3 regions of the Peribacillus sp. FSL R5-0717 genome follow, and region 3 is predicted to be linked to each of the others. Evidence: riboswitches for the same ligand, from Rfam matches in the RefSeq annotation. Region 3 holds a riboswitch; each other region holds the start of a gene.
The links. Region 3 has a riboswitch for S-adenosylmethionine ahead of mtnK (S-methyl-5-thioribose kinase). Riboswitches for the same ligand answer to the same signal wherever they lie in the genome.
Positions count from the first base shown of each region.

Region 1 (3,131 bases), 1.9 Mb from region 3:
GTATCACTGCCGCTTTTATCCTTTTCACTTCCGCAAGCAGCCAAAGCGATAGATAACACTAAGATTAATGCAAATCCTAAAAACTTTTTCATCCTATTCATCTCCCTTTATCTTTTGTCCAATTTAGATGTAATCACATCTCCAATAATTTGAATTATGAAGACGATAATTAGAATAACGATTGTCGCTACAAACGTAACGTCATTTTGATTTCTTTGATAGCCGTCCAAATAGGCTAGATTACCAAGCCCGCCAGCGCCGATGACACCGGCCATTGCGGTATATCCAACCAATGCAATCGATGTTACCGTAATCCCGGAAATAAGGGCAGGCATCGACTCTGGAAGAAGGACCTTCCAAATGATCGTGCTCGTTTTTGCCCCCATCGATTTAGCGGCTTCAATTACACCTTTATCGATTTCACGAAGGCCGATTTCAACCATACGCGCATAAAATGGGGCAGCACCGATAATAAGTGCCGGCAGTGCAGCGTTCTCACCGATCATGGAACCGACAAGCGCTTTAGTGAAAGGAATGAGCAGCACGATCAAAATAAGAAATGGAATGGAACGGAATATATTGACGACAGCACTCATGACCCCGTTAACAGCCCGGTTTTGCCACATATTACCCTTCCCTGTCAGGAAAAGGATCAATCCTAGTATTATGCCTATAAAAAAGGTTGCCACTACAGAGACGCTTGTCATGTAAAGCGTTTCTTTCGTAGCTTCAACGATGTCTTCCCAATCAACATTCGGCAATAATTCTTCAAGCATGAGTAATCACCTCCACGCCTACCTGCTGTGCTTTAATGAATTCGATTGCGCGGAGCATTTCATCCTCTTTACCATCTAGATGGATAAACAATGTTCCATATGAACCGCTTCTTGTTTGGGATATCTTACCTTGAACGATATTGACATCCAACTCGAAGTTACGTACAAGCTTGGTAATCAATGGGCTTTCTGCATGATCACCTACAAAGGTCAATTGAATCACTTTGCCTGCTGGATAGCGTTCGAGCAAATGGTCCATCGTTTCTTTTGTTTCTTCCGGTTCCGTTACCTGTTGCACGAAACGCTTCGTCATTTGTTCTTTAGGATTCTTGAAGACATCCAGGACAGGACCTTGTTCAACAACCTGCCCGCTTTCCATCACGGCGACGCGATGGCAGATTTTACGTATTACATGCATTTCATGCGTAATCAAGACGATCGTCAATCCCAAACGCTGATTGATGTCAACAAGCAATTCGAGTATGGAGTCGGTAGTCTGCGGATCCAATGCAGAAGTCGCTTCATCACACAGCAGCACTTTAGGGTCATTTGCCAGAGCCCTGGCTATTCCCACCCTTTGCTTTTGCCCTCCGCTTAATTGCGAAGGATAAGCCTTTTCCCTGCCTTCAAGTCCGACTAACTTGATCAATTCGTTCACACGCTTGGTGCGTTCAGGTTTAGAAACTCCTGCAATTTCCAACGGGAAAGATATATTCTCCTGAACGGTCCTTGACCATAATAGATTGAAATGCTGGAAAATCATGCTGATTTCTTGACGGGCCTTACGGAGCTGAGCCCCTTTAATTTTTGAAATTTCCTTTTCAGCCACCACAACGGATCCCTCTGTCGGTGTTTCCAATCCATTGAGCATTCTGATCAAAGTACTTTTCCCCGCTCCACTGTAACCGATGATCCCGAAAATCTCGCCTTTATTTATTTCAACATTCACATTATTTACAGCCTTGATCGTCTCACTGTTTCCTTTTCCTGTTCGGAACAGCTTACTGACTTTCGTCAATGTAATCATTAACCCTCACCTCTTTTATCCAATAAAACCTATGAACTTAGTTGATTTCTCTACATTATTAGTCTGTTTCTCCTATCATGTAAAAGTTTTCCCAATTAAAATAGAAAAAACCTTTCTGCATGAGCAGAAAGGCAGGTGAAGAAACAGGCCTTCCTCTCATCTTCCAAAGTGATTAAACTTTGTGTGAATTGGCACCTTTCCAAGGAAATCTCCTTGTCGGTTGCCGGGTTTCATCGGGCACATCCCTCCACCTCTCTTGATAAGAGCTAATATATAGAATATTTGTACATCATTAAGTTCTTTAGTATGGAGAAATTTTATCATAGATAAAAAAGGAGCGCAATGTATATTATTTCTAGTACAAGAATGAACAGGAACTTTGCTTAAAGCGTTTTGGAAGTCAAGGAGACGATTTTCGTCGCCTTTTCAATTGCCTGCTCCAAATCTTCTATTAAGTCGTCTACATTTTCAATCCCAATCGATAAACGGACTTGATCGGCACTTACACCCGCTTTCGCAAGACCCGCCTCATTCAATTGTTGATGGGTCGTACTTGCTGGGTGGATGATCAAGCTCTTCGCATCCCCTACATTCGCCACATGGGACCATAATTCCACCGAATTGATAAGTTTTGCCCCAGCTTCGCGATTACCTTGAATCCCAAATGTGACGACAGATCCAGCTCCCTTTGGCAAATATTTATCCGCAAGGGCTTTATCGGGATGATCCTCATCACCAGGATGTGAAACCCAGGTCACGGCAGGATGGTTTTTTAAATATTGAATGACAGACTTGGTGTTTGATAGATGCTCTTTCATCCTTACATGCAGCGTTTCAAGTCCAAGCGTAAACTGGAATGCACTTTGGGCACTTAGCGCAGGGCCCAAATCACGGAGTAACTGGACCCGGGCTTTCGTTATGAATGCGGCAGGGCCAACTGCCTCGGCGTATACCAGACCGTCGTAACTTGGGTCAGGCTCCGTGAAGCCAGGATAGTTCGGCGAGTTCCAATCGAATTTCCCTCCATCCACGATGACACCGCCTAGCGTCGTTCCATTTCCAAGAAGCCATTTTGTAGCGGAATGGATGACAATATCCGCTCCAAAATCAATTGGTCTGCAAAGATACGGTGTCGCGAAGGTATTATCAATGATTAAAGGTATGCCGGCTTCGTGGGCGATTTCCGCTACCGCTTCAATATCGAGCACCCTCAAACTTGGATTTCCTATCGTTTCAGCAAAAATGGCTTTAGTTCTTGGTGTAATCGCCCTTTTAAAATTCTCAGGGTCATCGGGAGAAACAAACTTCACTTTGATCCCATATTTAGG
Region 1 covers NZ_JBBOOF010000001.1:2,168,011-2,171,141, forward strand. The annotation lists gene NYE65_RS10635 (MetQ/NlpA family ABC transporter substrate-binding protein) at 1-92, opposite strand, end outside; gene NYE65_RS10640 (methionine ABC transporter permease) at 108-776, opposite strand; gene NYE65_RS10645 (methionine ABC transporter ATP-binding protein) at 769-1,803, opposite strand; SAM riboswitch class I at 1,957-2,069, opposite strand; gene NYE65_RS10650 (O-acetylhomoserine aminocarboxypropyltransferase/cysteine synthase family protein) at 2,187-3,131, opposite strand, start outside.
Region 1: linked by a shared signal. The riboswitch ahead of NYE65_RS10645 (methionine ABC transporter ATP-binding protein) and the one ahead of mtnK (S-methyl-5-thioribose kinase) in region 3 are both predicted to bind S-adenosylmethionine.

Region 2 (3,131 bases), 1.7 Mb from region 3:
TTGCTTCACGCGTATCCGGATCAACAACAACATTTTCCAATACAGCACCAAAACGGATTGCATCGAAAATTTGCGGTTCTTTTTCACGTGAAAGGTTGATCGTTTTTGCATAGCAGCCGCCTTCGATGTTGAATACGCCGTTAGAAGACCAGCCGTGCTCATCATCGCCAATCAATTTACGGCTAGTGTCTGCTGATAAAGTTGTTTTGCCTGTACCGGACAGTCCGAAGAATAAAGCGACGTCCCCTTCACGTCCTACGTTGGCAGAGCAATGCATTGGAAGGATTCCAGCCTCTGGAAGTAAGTAGTTCATGATCGAGAAGATCGATTTTTTCATTTCTCCTGCATATTCCGTTCCGCCGATCAGGATCGTACGGCGTTCAAATGATACGATGATGAACGTTTCGGATGTAGTTCCGTCCACTTCGGGGTCCGCTTTGAAGTTAGGTGCAGAAAGGATCGTGAATTCAGCTTCGTGACCTCTCAGTTCCTCTTCGTTTGGACGGATGAACAAAGTATGGGCGAAAAGGTTATGCCAAGCATATTCATTAACAACACGGATGGGAAGACGTGATGATTCGTCTGCACCAGCGAAACCTTTAAAAACAAAAATCTCTTCTTTTGCTTTTAGGTAGTCAACTACTTTATTATATAGTTTATTGAACACATCTTCGGAAATCGGCCGGTTCACGGGACCCCAATCGATTTTATCTTTAACTGATGCTTCTTCCACGATATATTTATCTTTAGGTGAACGACCAGTATATTTGCCAGTTTCAGCTTTTACCGCGCCGGTTGATGTTAAAACGCCTTCATTTCTGCTTAGTACTTTTTCGACCAATTGAGGAACTGATAGTTGAGTTTGCACATTGTTTCCTGTTAATAATTGGTGTAACTCATTAGAAACATCTACAGAATTCATATATGAGGTACCTTCCTTTGTTTGAGTTTTTAGATTACAATTAGTATAACACATTCATTTAATTAGTCTATACTATTTCTTTTAATTTGTGATTATTTTCAGATAGCCGCATTAATCATTTTAATCCGGCAGGAACCGAGTCAGGATGATTGCATATACTTTCATGAGGAAAAATTTATTTAAATAGGAAGTAAGTAAACAATATATGTCTAAAGGGAAAGTCTGGATGTCGTTCCTTTTCGATATTCAATACTTTATTATTAATGGCAATTTACAACATTTCTATTCGTATATTGCGTTGTAAACCCCTCTAGGACGTTGTATCAACATGTTTTTTCAAATGAACGCCATTCTGGGTGGAAATGTTCTTTTTAGAAAAGCATTGACAAATTCCAGCTAGATACGATAATATCTTAAATTGTACGGATTCTCTTATCCCGAGTTGGTGGAGGGACAGGCCCTTTGAAACCCAGCAACCTGCCATATTGAACTTGACTCCAAGATCGATCGCCGAAAATAAAGCGAAGGTCTTCAAGGAATAGTGGTGATGGTGCTAACCTGAGCAAGGTAAAAAACCCTTGAACGATAAGAGTGAAAGGATAGAAGACAGAATTTTAAACCTTTCCTCATTTGCCAGGGAAGGTTTTTGTGTTTTTTATAAGTAATTCTGTGTCTATAGTTGAAACTAATGAGGGAAACGAGTTCCGTAAAAATCAGGCTTATGCCTACAACATACTAACTTCCAAGGAGGAAATATGATGTCAAAGAAACGTCTATTTACTTCTGAATCTGTTACAGAGGGCCATCCGGACAAAATTTGTGATCAGATTTCAGATTCCATTTTAGATGCTATCCTAGCTAAGGATGCAAATGCACGTGTTGCGTGTGAAACTAGTGTAACTACAGGTCTTGTACTTGTTGCTGGTGAAATTACAACGTCCGCTTACGTGGATATCCCGCGTATCGTTCGTGATACGGTTAAAGGAATTGGCTATACACGTGCGAAATACGGTTTCGATGCTGAAACTTGTGCCGTTTTGAGTTCCATTGATGAGCAGTCTGCCGATATCGCAGCTGGTGTCGATAAAGCATTGGAAGCTCGTGAAGGAAATATGTCAGATGAAGAAATCGATGCAATCGGTGCAGGGGACCAAGGTCTTATGTTCGGATTCGCTTGTAATGAAACAGAAGAGCTTATGCCGCTTCCGATTTCATTGGCGCATAAACTTTCATTCCGCTTGACTCAAGTTCGTAAAGATGAAACTCTTGCTTACCTACGCCCTGATGGTAAAACACAGGTAACCGTGGAATATGATGAGAATAACCGTCCTGTACGTGTAGATACAATCGTCATCTCTACACAGCATGATGCAGAAATTACGCTTGAACAAATTCAAGCCGATCTAAAAGAACATGTGATCAAAGCTGTCGTTCCAGCCGAGTTGATCGATGCAGATACTAAGTACTTCATCAACCCGACTGGCCGTTTCGTAATCGGCGGACCTCAAGGGGATGCTGGTCTTACTGGACGTAAAATCATCGTTGATACTTACGGCGGATACGCTCGTCACGGCGGCGGTGCATTCTCTGGTAAGGATGCTACTAAAGTTGACCGTTCTGCTGCATACGCTGCACGTTACGTTGCGAAAAACATCGTGGCAGCCGGCCTTGCCGACAAAGCGGAAGTTCAATTGGCATACGCAATTGGTGTGGCAGAGCCTGTATCGATCTCCATTGATACGTTCGGAACTGGTACAGTTAGCGAAGAAGTCCTTGTTGACCTAGTTCGCGCAAACTTCGACCTTCGTCCAGCTGGTATCATCAAAATGCTTGACCTTCGTCGCCCAATCTACAAACAAACAGCTGCATACGGACACTTCGGCCGTACAGATGTTGATCTTCCATGGGAACGCACGGACAAAGCAGAAACATTAAAAGCACAAGCGTAATTCATATAAAAAAAGGTGTCCCGTTATTTGCGGGGCACCTTTTTTATGGATTAACTTAGCCGTCTGCGGGAATAATTCAAGAAATCCCAAAGAAATTCAACTTTAAGGGCCTTACTCATGAATAATGAGCGTTTATTCGTGAATTAGGAGCAAATACTCGTGAGTTTCAGCGATTTACTCGTGAAATTGGTGCAAATACTCGTGAATTAGAGCGAATTACTCGTAAGTTGGTGCGATACTCATGAATAATGAGCGTTTAC
Region 2 covers NZ_JBBOOF010000001.1:1,974,633-1,977,763, reverse strand. The annotation lists gene pckA (phosphoenolpyruvate carboxykinase (ATP)) at 1-922, opposite strand, end outside; SAM riboswitch class I at 1,352-1,514, shown strand; gene metK (methionine adenosyltransferase) at 1,678-2,871, shown strand.
Region 2: linked by a shared signal. The riboswitch ahead of metK (methionine adenosyltransferase) and the one ahead of mtnK (S-methyl-5-thioribose kinase) in region 3 are both predicted to bind S-adenosylmethionine.

Region 3 (3,131 bases):
GAATCGTATGGGCAGCCATATTATCAGAAATTAAGGTGACGTCAACTCCCGCTTGCATCAATTCCCAAGCCGTCAAACGTGCCCCTTGCAGGACAGGCCTTGTTTCACATGCGTACACTTTTAGCGGAAAGTCCCTTTCTTTAGCCAGGTGGAAGGGAGCCAAGGCAGTACCATACCGAGCCGTGGCGATTCCCCCGGCGTTGCAATGTGTAAGAATGGAATCTCCTCTATTGAATAGCGATAAACCATGTTCCCCGATTTTCCTGCACATTTCTTCATCTTCATCAAAGATGGCTTTAGCCTCCGCTACAAGTGCTTCCTTGGCATTTGAAATGCTTTGCGCAGCCTGCAAGGTGTTCTCCATCCTCCTTAACGCCCAAAAAAGGTTGACTGCAGTAGGCCGTGAAGAGGCGAGTTTTTCAATATGCCTCGTTACATTTTTCTTGAATTCCCCTAAATCAGCAGTTGTTTCCTGCTTGGCGCCAAGTGCAACACCGAATGCTGCCGTCAGCCCAATTGCTGGGGCACCGCGAACTTTTAATGTAAAAATGCTGTCATATACATCATCAACAGAATGAAGTTCAATAAATTCAGTTATGGAAGGAAGGGCTTGTTGATTTAATAATGTAATATGGGTATCATCCCAATGTACCGAATATGGTAAGGGTGCAATTGTAGTCATGTTCAGGTCTCCTTTTAAATGGTTGAGTAAGATGGCAGTGTCCGTTGCTTCAACGCTTCAATGACGGCTGGAACATCCAATTCCTCCCGTTTTTTAATTAATAAAGTACCGATTTCCAATGTTGCCGTTTTGGCTGCGATCCTTGTTTCTTTATCTTCAATGACGTTTAAATCGGCTACATGGGAAAGGCCAATGGTTCGCCGAATCAGTTCGCAGCCTGCAAAGCCGAATGCATCTTTTTTGAATTTTGTCAGTAAATAAGGCAGATAACCCTTCACATGGCGGAATGGGCTTTTATTTTGGACCTCCCATAATTCGGTATAAGTTTCTTCAAAGGCATTCCAAAATTCAAGAAGGAGCGTGAAAATCTCTTCCTTTCCAGCGCCATTTCGTGTAATTGCCTGAAAGAGAAGGTTGGCGGTGTATTGACCAAGGTCAAAACCAACTGGCCCATAAAAAGCGAATTCCGGGTCAATAACCTTTGTTTCAGTTTTACTTGCAAATATACTTCCAGTATGTAAATCTCCATGAAGCAAGGCTTCCTGCTCGGTTTCAAAGCTTTGCTTCAGCTTGGCGACCTCAAGTATCACTTCTTGATCATTCCATATTTTTTGGGCGGCATCTTTCAATTCCACCTCGAAATCTCCAGGGAGTTCCTCAAAAAATGGATCCGTGAAAATAAAGACCTCAGTGATTTTGCAGAGTTCGGGATTCGTGAAATGTCGGGCCACCTCCTTTTTCGAAGAGGGTTCTAAATGATGATCGGATGTATAAAATGCCGTCGTCGCAACATACTCACCAATATGCTGTGAAAGCAATGGATATGAATCGCCATCGATCAATCCTGTTCTAACGATTTTCAAGTGCGATAAATCCTCCATGACTGTGATGGCAAGCTGTTCATCCGAATAGTAGACTTGCGGTACGAATTCGGGGCAATAACTTCTGAAATGAATCAGCGCATTCGCCTCAATGGCTGCCCTTTTCAATGTCAGCGGCCAGCTTTCACCAAGTACCTTGGCATAAGGGACCGCTTGTTTGATTATTATACCTTTGTTTGTGACCGTGTCTGTAATATGAAAAACATAATTTAAGTTTCCATCGCCGATTTCATTACATTTCAAACTTGCATCCGCATTGACCAACCCAAGTTTTTTTGCAAGAGTTATAGCTGTTTCGTTTGTCAATCTCTTAAAATTTGAATGGTTTTGAGTCATTCTTTTCCCCTCCAGATTCAAAATAAGAATAAAAAAGCCTCTTTCATATAGAAAGAGGCAGAAGTTTTGGCTTCGGACCTCTTATCTTCCAGAAAATGAATTCTGGTGGAATTAGCACCGTGCTCTGTGGATTTAATAATCCGGCGGAAGATCCGCCCCATTTCACAATGGTATTACAGTCGGTTGCTGGGCTTCATAGGGCCTTTATCCCTCAGCCTGCTCTTGATAAGAGTAAATGTTTTCTGAAATTTTAATCTTCGGGAAAATAATATCAACTTTTTAAATAGTTTGTCAATGGGTAAATTAATAAAAATCAGGACGGCGATCTTCGAATACAGGTATTTTGTTACGTGCTTCCGTAACTTTGTTGAAGTCCAAGGTGCCTGTCAATAGTTCGTTTCCTTCTCCGGCTTCACTTATGATATTCCCCCATGGATCAATAATCAAGGAATGGCCCGCAAATATATTATTGACATCCGAACCTGTACGATTAACGGCTACAACATAGGCTTGGTTCTCGATGGCACGGCTTATCAATAAGGCTCTCCAGTGATCGAGTCTCGGCTTTGGCCATTCAGCCGTAACGAAAAGAACTTCCGCGCCTTGAACGGTATGGGCTCGCTGCCATTCAGGGAAACGAATGTCATAACAAACGAAGCCGGCACATATTTTTTCATCAAGGGTAAATAAACCATCTTTTTCACCTGGCTGCAGGAAATGATGTTCATCCATTAATTGAAATAAGTGAAGCTTATCATATTCTTTAATGAGCTTTCCGTGTTTATCGATGATGATCATGGTGTTATAGATTCCCTTGCTTGTTTTTTTCGCAATGGAACCGCCGATGATGTGAATCTGGTGTTTCTGTGCCTGTGTTTTAAGAAATTCAATCGTTTTTTCTGCCTCTTGATCAGCAATCTCATTCAGCCTGGTCAAGTCGTATCCGGTTGTCCAAAGCTCTGGTAATATGACGATATCGGGTTCGGACCGAGCTGCTTTTTCCATCCATTGTTCTGCAACCTGAAAATTGACATCTGGTTGCCCGAAAGCTATATCCATTTGAATACAAGCTATTTTCCACTTCATCGTTTAAACCCCCCACATGTAAAAAATGCTTTACAAGACTACGATAAACATATATCATTTGTGACTAGAATTTCAAGAAATTTCAGAGAAGGTGTATAAATGGTGCAATTCGAAAAATCCGGACTGCTTCAGGACCTGCCTAAGCA
Region 3 covers NZ_JBBOOF010000001.1:226,881-230,011, reverse strand. The annotation lists gene mtnA (S-methyl-5-thioribose-1-phosphate isomerase) at 1-682, opposite strand, end outside; gene mtnK (S-methyl-5-thioribose kinase) at 697-1,899, opposite strand; SAM riboswitch class I at 1,978-2,131, opposite strand; gene NYE65_RS01065 (carbon-nitrogen family hydrolase) at 2,203-2,985, opposite strand; gene NYE65_RS01060 (pyridoxal phosphate-dependent aminotransferase) at 3,085-3,131, shown strand, end outside.